DNA from 4 places in the Pseudoalteromonas carrageenovora IAM 12662 genome. Region 1 is predicted to be linked to each of the others. Evidence: predicted binding sites of a transcription regulator. Region 1 holds the regulator's gene; each other region holds the start of a gene.

Evidence for each region. Region 1 encodes sigma-54, which starts transcription at its own class of promoters, with help from an activator protein. Its sites were predicted from a motif close to GTTGGCACGNNNNTNGNNT; they were not measured.
Region 2: the regulator sigma-54 is predicted to act here: its motif matches at 1,807-1,825, upstream of ALFOR1_RS18185 (hemerythrin domain-containing protein).
Region 3: the regulator sigma-54 is predicted to act here: its motif matches at 1,328-1,346, upstream of ALFOR1_RS13800 (BON domain-containing protein).
Region 4: the regulator sigma-54 is predicted to act here: its motif matches at 1,795-1,813, upstream of ALFOR1_RS14135 (DUF3192 domain-containing protein).

What each region holds. Positions count from the first base shown of each region.
Region 1 covers NZ_LT965928.1:591,983-595,136, forward strand. The annotation lists gene rapZ (RNase adapter RapZ) at 1-296, opposite strand, end outside; gene ALFOR1_RS02755 (PTS sugar transporter subunit IIA) at 313-765, opposite strand; gene hpf (ribosome hibernation promoting factor) at 770-1,057, opposite strand; gene ALFOR1_RS02765 (RNA polymerase factor sigma-54) at 1,084-2,583, opposite strand; gene lptB (LPS export ABC transporter ATP-binding protein) at 2,653-3,154, opposite strand, start outside.
Region 2 covers NZ_LT965929.1:414,464-417,617, reverse strand. The annotation lists gene ALFOR1_RS18205 (tetratricopeptide repeat-containing diguanylate cyclase) at 1-741, shown strand, start outside; gene ALFOR1_RS18200 (DUF6500 family protein) at 752-970, opposite strand; gene ALFOR1_RS18195 (putative periplasmic lipoprotein) at 997-1,254, opposite strand; gene ALFOR1_RS18190 (hypothetical protein) at 1,311-1,562, opposite strand; gene ALFOR1_RS18185 (hemerythrin domain-containing protein) at 1,867-2,292, shown strand; gene ALFOR1_RS18180 (hypothetical protein) at 2,375-2,788, opposite strand; gene ALFOR1_RS18175 (TonB-dependent receptor) at 3,136-3,154, shown strand, end outside.
Region 3 covers NZ_LT965928.1:3,035,925-3,039,078, reverse strand. The annotation lists gene ALFOR1_RS13810 (hypothetical protein) at 1-185, shown strand, start outside; gene ALFOR1_RS13805 (hypothetical protein) at 178-885, shown strand; gene ALFOR1_RS13800 (BON domain-containing protein) at 947-1,267, opposite strand; gene srmB (ATP-dependent RNA helicase SrmB) at 1,529-2,755, opposite strand; gene ALFOR1_RS13790 (tRNA1(Val) (adenine(37)-N6)-methyltransferase) at 2,832-3,154, shown strand, end outside.
Region 4 covers NZ_LT965928.1:3,106,189-3,109,342, reverse strand. The annotation lists gene ALFOR1_RS14145 (PAS domain-containing hybrid sensor histidine kinase/response regulator) at 1-403, shown strand, start outside; gene ALFOR1_RS14140 (diguanylate cyclase) at 387-1,286, shown strand; gene ALFOR1_RS14135 (DUF3192 domain-containing protein) at 1,372-1,752, opposite strand; gene ALFOR1_RS14130 (D-2-hydroxyacid dehydrogenase) at 1,936-2,880, opposite strand.

The sequences.
Region 1 (3,154 bases):
GTTTCAGAAAAGCGTTTGATCAGAGTTTGATCGTCACTATCTAAATAAAATAAAGTGGGATTTGCAAAGCCCGGGAGGTATTCAAGAATATCGTTAAACTCATCTTGCTCTTTAGGGATGTTACGCACATCTATGCTTACAGCAATTTTATCGTAGGTATCCGATACGCTTCGCACTAAAGAAGGCAGTAGGTTTACTGGAATGTTATCTACGCAATAATAACCTAAATCTTCTACAACGCGTAAAGCAACCGACTTCCCAGAACCAGAGCGGCCACTTATGATAATTAACTCCATTTATCACCCTTTTAAACTACGATTGATTAACAATAACTTGGTAAAGCTCAGCATCGGATTTTGCACAGCGTAACTGTTTACAAAATTCTTTGTCATTTAGTTTATCAGCTATGGTTGCGAGAGTCTTTAGGTGCTGTTGGTTATCACCATCTGGTACGATGAGTGCAACAAATATATCAACAGGGCGGTTATCAATCGCATCAAAATTTATGGCTGTCTCGCTTACAAGCACTATTGCTAATGGCTCTTCTGCGCCACTCATTCTTCCATGAGGAATTGCAATACCACGGCCTATGCCTGTGCTACCAAGCTTCTCTCTATTCATTAGAGCACACAAAATATCTTGCTGAGAAAGATAAGGAAGCTTTTCATGAGCGAGTTCGCTAATAAACTCTAAAATTCTTTTTTTGCTATTAAAAAGGACCGCAGCTTTGCTGCAGTCCTGGCATATAAGTGAGCTTAATTTCATCATATTAGTGTCGAGCAAGCTTCTCTTTGTGTTTAATAACTTGACGATCGAGCTTGTCAATCAACGAGTCTATGGCAGCATACATGTCTTGATGTTCGGTAGATGCAAATAACTCTGCACCACTTACATGGATTGTAGCTTCAGCTTTTTGGTTAAGTTTTTCTACATCGAGAATGACATGAACATTGTTTATATGATCAGAATGCCTTTCTAGCTTTGCAAATTTATTATTTACGTAGTCTCTTAATGAATCAGTAACATCTACATGACGACCAGTTAAGTTTAGTTGCATAAGCGTTTTCCTCTTTGTTTTGCGTCTTATATCAAACTCTTTCGTTGATTAGACGGTGGAATAGCCAGAGATTCGCGGTATTTTGCGATTGTGCGTCTAGCTACTTTAATTCCTTGCTCAGCCAATATATCCGCAATTTTACTATCACTCAATGGTTTTGCTGAGTTTTCTGCGGCAATCAGTTTTTTAATCAAAGCGCGTATTGCTGTAGATGAACACTCACCACCATTTTCGGTGCTTACGTGGCTTGAGAAAAAGTATTTAAGCTCAAATATACCACGTGGCGTGTGCATATACTTTTGAGTAGTTACACGCGAAATAGTCGACTCGTGCATCTCTACCATTTCAGCAACATCGTTTAAAACCATAGGTTTCATGGCTTCTGGACCGTGTTCAAAAAAGCCCTGTTGTTGCTTAACAATACAATTAGTTACTTTTAGTAGTGTGTCGTTTCTACTCTCTAGGCTCTTTATAAACCATTTAGCTTCTTGTAAATGAGAGCGAATAAATTGACTATCACCACTAGATTTAACTGTTCGTGACATAGCTGCATATTGGCTATTAACACGTATCTTAGGCATGCTATCTGGGTTTAGCTCAACTACCCAACGGCCTTTTATTTTTTTAACTGATACATCGGGGATCACATACTCTGATTCTTCCCTTACAATAGTATCTGCTGGCTTAGGGTTTAGAGTGTGAATTAACGTCATTACTTCTTTAAGCTCGTCTTCTTTGAGCTTAGTTTTCTTCATTAATGTACGATAGTCGCGAGCCGCTAATAGATCAATATGATCGGTTAAAATCATCTTTGTTTCATTGATAAAAGGCGTATCTTTATCAAACTGATTTAGCTGAATACACAAACACTCTTGTAAGCTACGAGCTGCTATACCCACCGGATCAAACAACTGAATACGTTTTAAAACGGCTTCTATTTCATCAAGTTCAACTTCGCCCTCGTCGTCGTTCTCTTGATTAAAGCTTTCTAAAATATCTTCACAGCTTAGCGTTAATATACCTGAGTCATCGACTGCTTCAACAATCGCTATTGCAATTGCTTCATCAGTAGGGCTAAACGGCGTGAGCTGTAATTGCCACATTAGGTATTCGTGAAGAGTTTCGGTTGAAGCACCTTGGTAAATAGACTCATCTTCTGGCATAGGGCCTGATGATGAAGCAGGAGCTGCGCTCATGTACTCATCCCAGCTTACATCCATAGCCATTTCGTCACTTACTGTGTCTTTAGTAAGTGCTTCACCACTGTCTTGCTCGTACTCGCTTGGTTTTTCGTCGGCATTAGCACTTACGGTTAATTCATCGTTATCTGCTTTTTGCTCGTTTTTGCCAGCTGATTCTTCCGTGTAATCTTGTTCATCTACTTCTAGAAGCGGATTGCTATCAAGCGCTTCTTGTATTTCTTGCTGGAGATCCAATGTACTGAGTTGCAACAAACGAATTGCTTGTTGCAGTTGTGGAGTCATTGTAAGTTGCTGGCCCATGCGCAGCTGTAATGATTGCCTCATGTATCTCTAACAATCCTTTTATGTTGTTATAATTAATACTAGCAGATGCTTAAAGACATGGCGTAAATGTTACAGCCTAAATTGCTCGCCTAAATAAACATCGCGTACCGTTTTATCATTTAATACGTGCTCTGGTGTACCAGAAGCGATTAACTCTCCATGAGAAACAATGTAGGCTTTTTCACAAACATCAAGGGTTTCTCTTACGTTATGATCGGTAATTAATACACCAATCCCACGATTTTTAAGATGTTCTATTATTTTCTTTATATCTAACACCGATATAGGGTCTACACCTGCAAAGGGTTCGTCGAGCAATATAAATTTAGGATTAGCAGCTAGTGCGCGTGCAATTTCTACGCGGCGTCGCTCACCACCCGATAAAGCCATACCTTGGCTGTCTCGAATATGTTGAATACTAAATTCATCTAACAAGTTGTTAAGCGTATCTTCTCTTGCTTTTTTGTTAAGCTCTTTCCGCGTTTCTAAAATAGCCATTAAATTTTGATAAACGGTAAGTTTTCTAAAAATTGATGACTCTTGTGGTAAGTAGCCTATGCCTAATCTAGCA
Region 2 (3,154 bases), on a different contig from region 1:
CTCGTTTATACAAAAAAGCACTATGAAGCAACGAGCGAAAGTAACATAAAAGCACTCCAAATTAAGTTCGAAGTAAAAGAAAGAGAAGACAAGATATCGCAGCTAGAATTCGAAAAAGATATCAACAAACTTCAAGCAATCGAAGAACACCAACAAAAAATAATTTGGCGCTTAAGCGCATCCATTGCATTCATTTTAGTTCTTGTATCGTTATTCTTATTTTACCGCCAAATACGTCAGCGAAAAAAATATCATACTATTGCGTTAACCGACTACCTAACTAATAGTTTAAACCGCCGTGGAGTAATGCAAATAGCTGATAATTTGTTAGCCAACAAACCAGCATCAATTGCGATTGTTGATTTAGACTACTTTAAAAATATTAATGACAAATTTGGCCATGACACAGGGGACTTAGTACTGATTAAGTTTGCTCAAGCCGCTAAAGATACGCTAAGTGAAAATGATACATTTGGGCGTTACGGCGGCGAAGAATGGCTGTTTGTTTTGAATACATTAGATAAGCATAAAATTAACGACACGTTTGAGAACTTAGCGCTCACTTTATCTGAATATTGCCGTGAAATAGAAGCCTTACCGAGTAAAATAAACATTACCTTTAGCGTGGGTGTTGCAATAAGTAATACTCACTCTAAATCACTTGATGTGCTTATTAAACATGCAGACCAACAGCTGTATAAAGCAAAAGAAAATGGCAGAAACCAAATAGCAATCGCGTAAATATACGTTATTAGTCACCTTCAATAATCATCTGTTTTATTTTGTGGGCTTTTTCAAAGTGATCTAATTTATGGGTGTGTATCCACCACGTAGCTGCTTGCATAAGCATCTCAGGATCCGTATTTTTATTTGCAAAAAAAGCGTAAAAAGAAAGCCCTACGTTTTCGCCTTTGGCTGCTATTTTTTTATCGCACACAGCTATAATTTTTGCTTTTAGTTCTTCCTGCATACATACCTTATTTAATTGTATTTTTACTATCTAAATATACCATTTAAAACACTAACGATTAGCTGTAAAAGACTTCTATCAACAATACTATGATTCTCAAACTCTTTATTAGGCGTATTTACTTTTGTAGCTTTGCATTCATTATCTAGTGGCTCATTTTTATGTAAATCTGTTTCATAAGCTATATCAGCTTGCTCCATGCATTTTGCAGAGCCCGCATAAGGCTGAGCAGCACAGCCAGTTAAAAATATACACAGCGATAATAAAGCTAAAAACGCTTTCATAATAAATCCTATTTTACGCACCTTCTGCCTTATATTATAGCTACAAGGTTGCTTATTTAGTCGGCTATCAAAACAAATAGGTCAATAAAAAACACACCTACTTCATCAAAAAAAGTATCCTCTTTAGCATTCTTTTTTAATTGAGCACTTGTACATTTATTATAAACTTCTGAGCTTGTTTGAGAGCCATTTGGCTCATTTATTTCTGCTTCTTTTATGCATAAGCTTCGATCAGAATACGGGGCTGTACTACATGCACTTAACAATGCACATAGTAGCAGTGCTGTAGTGAAGGTTTTTATATTCATCCTTAAACAATCCTATTAATTAAAGTTTTATAAACCACATATATAAAACGACTATGTAAAACCTGTACCTAAATAACGCTAACACTTTATCACTCCACTAAAATATACAACCAGTAAATATTTGTAAGGTTCTGTAGAGCTAAAACCTGAAAATATTGCATAAGCGTGCTTGTAAAACTTACAGGCTACATACTCCCATGAGCAAACGAAAAAATATAAACCTATTAAATTCAAAAAGTTAAATCATGGCATTTAGCTTGCTTCAATATTTGTAAGCAATTAAAGAGCAAGTAAAGGATTAGTTATGAATATATTTGAAGCGCTACGTCACGATCATGATAAACAACGTAAATTGGTAGATGCACTTATTCAAACGCACGGCGATACAACTGAGCGCCACAAGCTAATGGACGAGCTTAAAACAGAATTAGAAGATCACGCTAAATTTGAAGAGCGTTATTTTTATAATCCACTTATGTTTGATGATTTAACGCACGAAAAGGCACGCCACAGCGTTGCAGAGCATCATGAAATTGATGAGTTAATTGAACAACTTGAAGATACCGAAATGAGCTCGTCTGCTTGGTTAATTGCGGCTAAAAAACTGCACCATTTAGTACATCACCATTTAAGTGAAGAAGAACATGAAGTATTTCAATTAGCGGGTAAAGCTTTGACCGAAGGGCAAAAAGAGAGCCTTGCTGAGCAGTACAACGATGCAATGCATTAAAACCGACTTCCATACACTCCCTTGTGTACTTATTGGTTATAAGCCTTATGGCTTATAACCATTTTTTTGCTTTAAATAAAGATTATTTAACAGTAAATTTTACGTCTTGGTCACGTAATAGATAAAGCGCAAAACATGCTGCCCACATTGGCCACGCAGTAAAAAATAATAAGTTGTTAAAGCCATCTATATACTGGTTGTAAGATGAAAGCGTTGATAGACCGTGCATTACAAAAATAATACCGTATGTAAGGCGTTTTTTAATACCCGCCATAAATGCTAAAACCAAAACAAGTTGTACAGCACCTATAACGTAAGCAATTATATCGGTAGAACCACTAATACCATAAAAATGCTCAAAAATACGTGCGCTATGTCCAGGGTTAACAAACTTATCGAATGTCCACATAACCATTACAATAAACACACCTACACGCAGAGATAAAAGTGACCACTGCAAACGATTTTGCACATCAGAACTGATTGAACCTGTCATAAAAATTCCCTAAAAAATATTAATAAACGTTAAGGTAAGCTAGACCGTATAAGTTAATTTTTATTTCAAAAAACAGTAATTATTTTTATTAACGGTACGTTTGAGCATTTATTTATAAATGTTAGGCCGTGTCGTACATGCTTTATAGAAGTATACTATGCTTAAAAAAATGATAAAAAGCAGCCATTTACAGAAACGATAAATTAAAGGTACTTAAGTACTACTTTTAAAATAATTGTTTGGGCTTATGTTCTAAAAAACAAAAAGAAGCACAATTTTATTGAAAGTTATTTTTATAGCCTTCGGTCTTTATCGCCAACAACATTTTAACCGTAGAGAGAAAACGTTTGAAACACGCATATTTAG
Region 3 (3,154 bases), 1.2 Mb from region 1:
TGCATACATGGCTTTTTTCTGAAGGATATGTTTATGAAGTTCATTGGGATGGTATTGGTGCTAGCCTTTACGAAAAAACACCTTTGAATTTATTTAACTGGTTATCTGGTGTTATTATTGTACCAAAAGATTCATCAGGATTATTAAAATCACTACCACAAGTGGCTCGGCATTTACATGAATAAAAAAAGCATAACTCATTGTTCTATCATTTTATTTATTTTAAGTTTTATTATAGGCTGCAATTCATTAAATAATACTCAGCAAGATAATACTAAAGAGCTTAATAAACGGTATGGTTTAAGTTATCAATTAACAGTTGAAAATGATAACGCAGGAATTACTTTTTTTGATCGCGATAATAATTTTATATCCAAGCTAACTTTACCTGATGAAAATGCATACGTGAGAAGAAAAGAGTTATTAGAATTTTGCGATGAAGACAACTCTTTATGTCCGGATATGAAGTCTGAAAGTAGTTTAGTTAGTTGGTCGCCAGGTGGTGATTTTTTAGCCGTTTTTGCAGGGGACACCCAAGGTTTTTGGTTTGTACCAACTATTGAAATAACCAAGTCTGCATTTAATGAAAGGCATATAATCAAGATTGGACTTCATCAAACAACTAATCGCTTTAATATCGGTTTGTTTCATCAAACTGGAGGGTGGTTAAATAACGAACAATATGTTTTTTCTGCAGGTATAAGTGGTGACAATTTTGTTTATAAGTTCAACACAAAAACAAAGGAACTTAAGGGTTTTCCTTTTGAGCTAAATGAAGGCTCTACAGTGAGCAATTTTGAAGAAGTGTTTGTAGATAGTTATTATTCGCAAAAAAATAGTTTTAAAATAAGTGATGTGGCTAAACAATTAGAAGAATTAAAATAAAAAGCGCCGCTTGTGTTGGAGTAACAAGCAGCGCTGAGCAATAAGTTAAGAAAGAGGTGTATTAAATAACGCTAATTTTGTTGCGAATGATTTTAACCCCATCCATATTTTCTAAAAACTTTTGAGCTAGTGCACGCTGAAAACCTGTTTGTGCTTCACCGTATAAATCAACTTCCCCATTTTTTACCTGCACTCGAATATCGTTTAGCTCTAAATTAGGGTTAGTGCGTAATGTATTCGTTATTGATTGCTGCAAGTTAGGTTGAGTGGCTACACTGCTTACTACGGCCATGTTGGTTGCTGCACTTACCTTTGTAGCGCAAGCTAATAAAAATAAACAACAAAATGATACTAAAGCGATAGTTAACTTGAAGCGGTTCATAACTTTATCCTTACATTACGGTGAATAGTGCAGCAATTGTTTGCTGAGTTATTCTTACAGTTACAATTTCAGTGCCAAAATTAATGTATTGAAATATAAGGATATTTTATTAAGTGAGAATTCAGGTGGGCAATAATTACATTTTACTGAGTATGAGTTACATGCTCGGGTTACATTTGTAACAGGTACAAAGGGCAGAGCCTATAAGGCTTTTGTTAAAAAGCCGGCTAATGCCGGCTTTAATATAAAAATGTTGTTTGGTTACTTTTTCTTTTTAACCTTCGCTTTTTTCTTAGCTTTCATTTTTACCGGATCTTTACGCTTTTTAGCCGGCGGCTTAGCTTCTTTATGCTGCGGCTCAATACCTTTAATTACACGGCGTTTAAGTTTTTGCTCAATGTAGCGCTCTACTTTATATAAAATGCCAATGTCGTGTGCTTCAACAAGCGATATTGCTACACCTTTTTTACCAGCACGGCCTGTACGACCAATTCGGTGTACGTATACATCTGCGGTGCGCGGTAGGTCAAAGTTAATTACATGGCTGATGTCTGATACGTCTATACCACGCGCTGCAACATCAGTAGCGATAAGTATTTTAGTACGGCCACTGTGAAAGTTTTCCATGGCTTTCATGCGCTTATCTTGTGGCATTTCACCGCGTAACCACGCCGCTTTTACGCCATTATTAGTAAGCTCACCAATGAGCGTTTCAAGGCGCTCACGCGTTTTAACAAACACAATAGCTTTAGTTACGTCTGGGCCGTTTAGGGTGTTTACTAAAAGTTCTAGTTTATGGTGGTAATCATCAGCAAGGTGAACCCACTGGTGAATTTTTGCTTTTTCTTTGCGTGACGATTCAGCTTCAAGTAGAGCAGGGTCGTTTAGCGTTGTTTCTGCAAATCTTTCTACGCTGTCGCCTTCAAGCGTTGCCGAGAATAAAAAGCACTGACGACGGTTTTTAGCTTCGTCACAAATACGGCTCATTTCTTTTTTGAAACCCATGTCTAACATGCGATCTGCTTCATCAATAATAAGCATTTCTACATGTTCAGCATGAAAATTCTCAGTTTCTAGGTATTCCATTAATCGCCCTGGAGTGGCAATTAATACATCATTATTTTTTTCAAAAATCTCTTTGTGAGTACCGTAGTTAATGCCGCCCGTTACCACGCCAATTTTTAGGTGCGTGCGTTTAGCAAGTAGTTCACACTGTTCATGAATTTGATACGCCAGCTCACGTGTTGGGGTCATTATTAATACGCGGGCAAAACCAGGTTCACGACGTGGAAAATCCAATAAGTATTGAATGGCAGGAATTAAAAATGCCGCTGTTTTACCTGTGCCAGTAGGTGCTGATGCTAAAATATCGCGCCCCTGTAGTGCCTCAGGAATAGCTTGTTGTTGAATGCTAGTTGGCGTTTCGTAACCCATTTTATCAATGGCGTCGAGTAACTTGGTATCAAGATCAAATTCAGAAAATTGCATAGAGTGTCTAAAATAAGGGACAATTACCTGCAATTATACGCGCTATACGCCAGTTGGTGAACGAAAAGGTGAAAAAATGTCAGGGTTTACGTTTAAAGAATTTAAGGTTGAGCACGACAGGTGTGCAATGAAGGTCTCAACCGATGGCATTTTACTTGGCGCGTGGGCTAATTTAAGTGATGCAAAGTCACTACTCGATATAGGCACCGGCACGGGGTTGCTAGCGTTAATGTGCCAGCAGCGAAGTAATGATCTTGCAATAACCGCTGTAGAGGTTGATGAAGCTGCTTACAATCAAGCGCTTCAAAACAGTGCTAATAGCCCATGGCCTAATATCAACGTAGTGCATACAACAATACAAGCGTTTGAATACACGAAGCCATTTGATGTTGTAATTTC
Region 4 (3,154 bases), 1.1 Mb from region 1:
AACAAAGCCTGTAGTTGCTAAGGTACTTATTGATGCAATAGCTGATTTAAACTTAGTAAAACCAAGCTTTTTTGAACGCTCGTTTGCACTTAGTCAATTTAGCTTAGACGAGACATTGCTTAATACCATGATTGGTAAGTTTGCTAACTTGTGCGAAACTCAATTAGCGCAAATAGCAGAAACCACCAGTAAAGATGATTTGGTACGCTTAGTGCATAGCATAAAAGGTGTGGCTGGTAATTTGGGTTTTAGGCGATTATCGCATTGTGCATTAGTATGCGAGCGAAACCTTAAAACGACTAACGAGCCAGTTGAAACAACACTTAAAGAGCTTATTATGCAATTAGAGCAAGTAATTGTTTTTATAAATGGTTTAGGGGAGAAGGATGTCGAAAAGAGCTAAAGTATTAATAGTGGATGATGATCCGCTAAACAGATTAGTACTTGAAAAAACACTTAAAGACGAGCACGACGTGTTCTTAGTTGATAGTGGTGAAAAAGCGCTGACATTTGTAAAAACAACACAAGTTGATTTAATTATCCTCGATGTAATTATGCCTGGTATTGATGGCTATGAAGTTTTAGTGCAGCTTAAAGAAAACCCTATAACTCAATCCGTGCCTATCATATTTATATCAGCAAACCGTAGTCATGACGACGAGGCTAAAGGCCTTGAATTAGGCGCAATGGATTATATTACTAAGCCATTTAGTCCCTCTATTGTAAGAGTAAGAGTTCGCAATCAGCTACTTATAAAGCAAAAAAATGACTTGCTTGAAATGTTGGCCTCTATTGATGGGTTAACTGAAATACCTAACAGACGCTACCTTGATGAAAACTTATCTCGCGAATGGCGCAGAAGTAAACGCAGTGGAACGCCATTGTCGGTATTACTTATGGATATAGACCATTTTAAACGTTACAACGACTGCTATGGACACCGAGCTGGCGACGAGTGCTTGAAAGAAGTTGCTCAAGTTCTTGCAGCTCAATGCGAGCGAGGAAGTGATTTTATAGCGCGTTATGGTGGTGAAGAATTTGCCGCAGTACTGCCTGGGGTGGGTAAAGCTGACGCAATTGAATTTGCCAATAAAATACGTAGTGCGGTTAATGCTTTGGATATAGAGCATAAAGCATCGTTAAATGCGGATCACATAACAATTAGTATTGGTATAGCAACAACCGAAAGCGGGCAAATATACGCTGAGCAAGCCCTATTAGAAGAAGCTGATTTAGGCTTATATGCTGCCAAAGATGAAGGTAGAGATAGAATAATAGCGCGTTAAAAAGAATATTTTTAAATGCAAAACGCCAATATTTATATTGGCGTTTTTAGTATCTAATGACTTTTGAGGTTAGACTTTTTGCTGTTTAGTTCGCGATCATACTTAAAGCAGTGTCACCAATACCTACCAACTTATCATTTTTAAATACAGGCGGCGTACATTCATCTTTCGTTGTTTTAGAATCAGAATGCTTACTATGAGTGACATAAAAAAGTACTTGGTATACATCGTCATCTTTTTTTAATAGCTCTGTGAAATTAGGCGTTTTTAATTGCGTTAAAACAGATTGATAGCTGCTATCCATCGTCAGTTCTGAAATAGCCTCACGGTTATTCTTATGGTGTGCTTGCCAGCTTGATGAGTTTTTCCCTGCCCAATGAGTCTCAGCTTCACCATCAGATACGGCGATAACACAGCCGGTTAAAAATGGTGCAATAAGAGCCGCTGCTAATAGAGATTTTTTCATTGTGATATTCCTTAAATGAGTTTTTAATATTTTGATCATATAAGGCAATTAGTAGGCCAAGTTTAAAAGTTATTTAAATTCAGTTGGTTAGATTTTCAGGGCTGTATTTAACTAATAATTTACAAAAATAATTAGTAAAAACAGCCACATTTTAGTTTTTTTAACTATTTGTCAGCAATGCAGTTATACCAAGCGGTTACGAGATTCGCCGTTATTAAATGCAGTAATATTTAGGCTGACCTCATTGATTAGTCGTACGATTGACTCAGTGCTTGCCCATGCAATGTGTGGTGTAAGTAATAAGTTATTACCAGTGTAATTAGCGAGGGGATTAGTTAGCTCCGCAGGCTCTTTTGTTAGTACATCTACGCCAGCGCCAGCAATTAAGTTTTGTTCAAGTGCTTTGGCTAAGTCAGCTTCGTTAATAATCCCACCACGTGCAGTATTAATAATAATACTACTTGGCTTCATCATTTTAAGCTCTTGTAGTGCTATTAAATCACGAGTTTCGTCAGTAAGAGGGCAGTGAACACTGATTATGTCAGCCGTTTTTAGTACTTCTTCAAATGGGGTGCGTCCGTCTCTGCACTTTACGCCCTTGCGCTCAGCAATAATTACTTTTGCACCAAACGCCTCAGCTACTTTTGCTACGCCTTTACCCAGTGTTCCACCACCTATAATGGCAAATGTTTTACCTTGAAGGTCATTAAAACTGTAATCTAGTCGGCAAAACATTTCACTTTTTTGCCAAGCGCCTTGTTGGCAATCGGCTTGATAGCGATGAGTATTACCTAGTAAGTTAGTCACTAACGAAAATGTATGCTGAACAACAGAAGGTGTTGAGTAACCAGCAACATTAGTAACTGCAATACCAAACTCTTTTGCAGCGTCTAAATCAACATTATTAGTGCCAGTGGCACTAACGCAAATTAGCTTAAGTTGTTTTAACTGGCTAATCGTATCGCGATTTAATACTGCTTTATTGGTAATAAGTACATCTGCACCTTGGCAATGCTCAATAACTTGTTCTGGGCTGGTAAGTTCATACGTTGTTAAATTACCAAGTTGCTCAATACAAGCAAGAGATGTGTTAGCTAATGTGGCGTTATCAAGAATAGTAATGTTCATTATGAGCCTTTAATTAGTAGATCTAGAATAGTTTCAATCGTGAAAGTGTTAGCGATTTATAGAAACTGAAAATGTGAAGTTAAGGTACTACGAAAGGAAGCCTTTGAAAATGGTATTACTACCAAATGACTAGGCTATATTTTGAGGCTAAATATACGCTGCTCTTTGCTTTATAAAACCACTCTTGTTTAAAGCAGTTCTGGCCCTGAAAGCCTATAAGGCCTTAATGCGTTATTTATAGTGGTCTGCCCACTAGCACATTGATAACATGGTA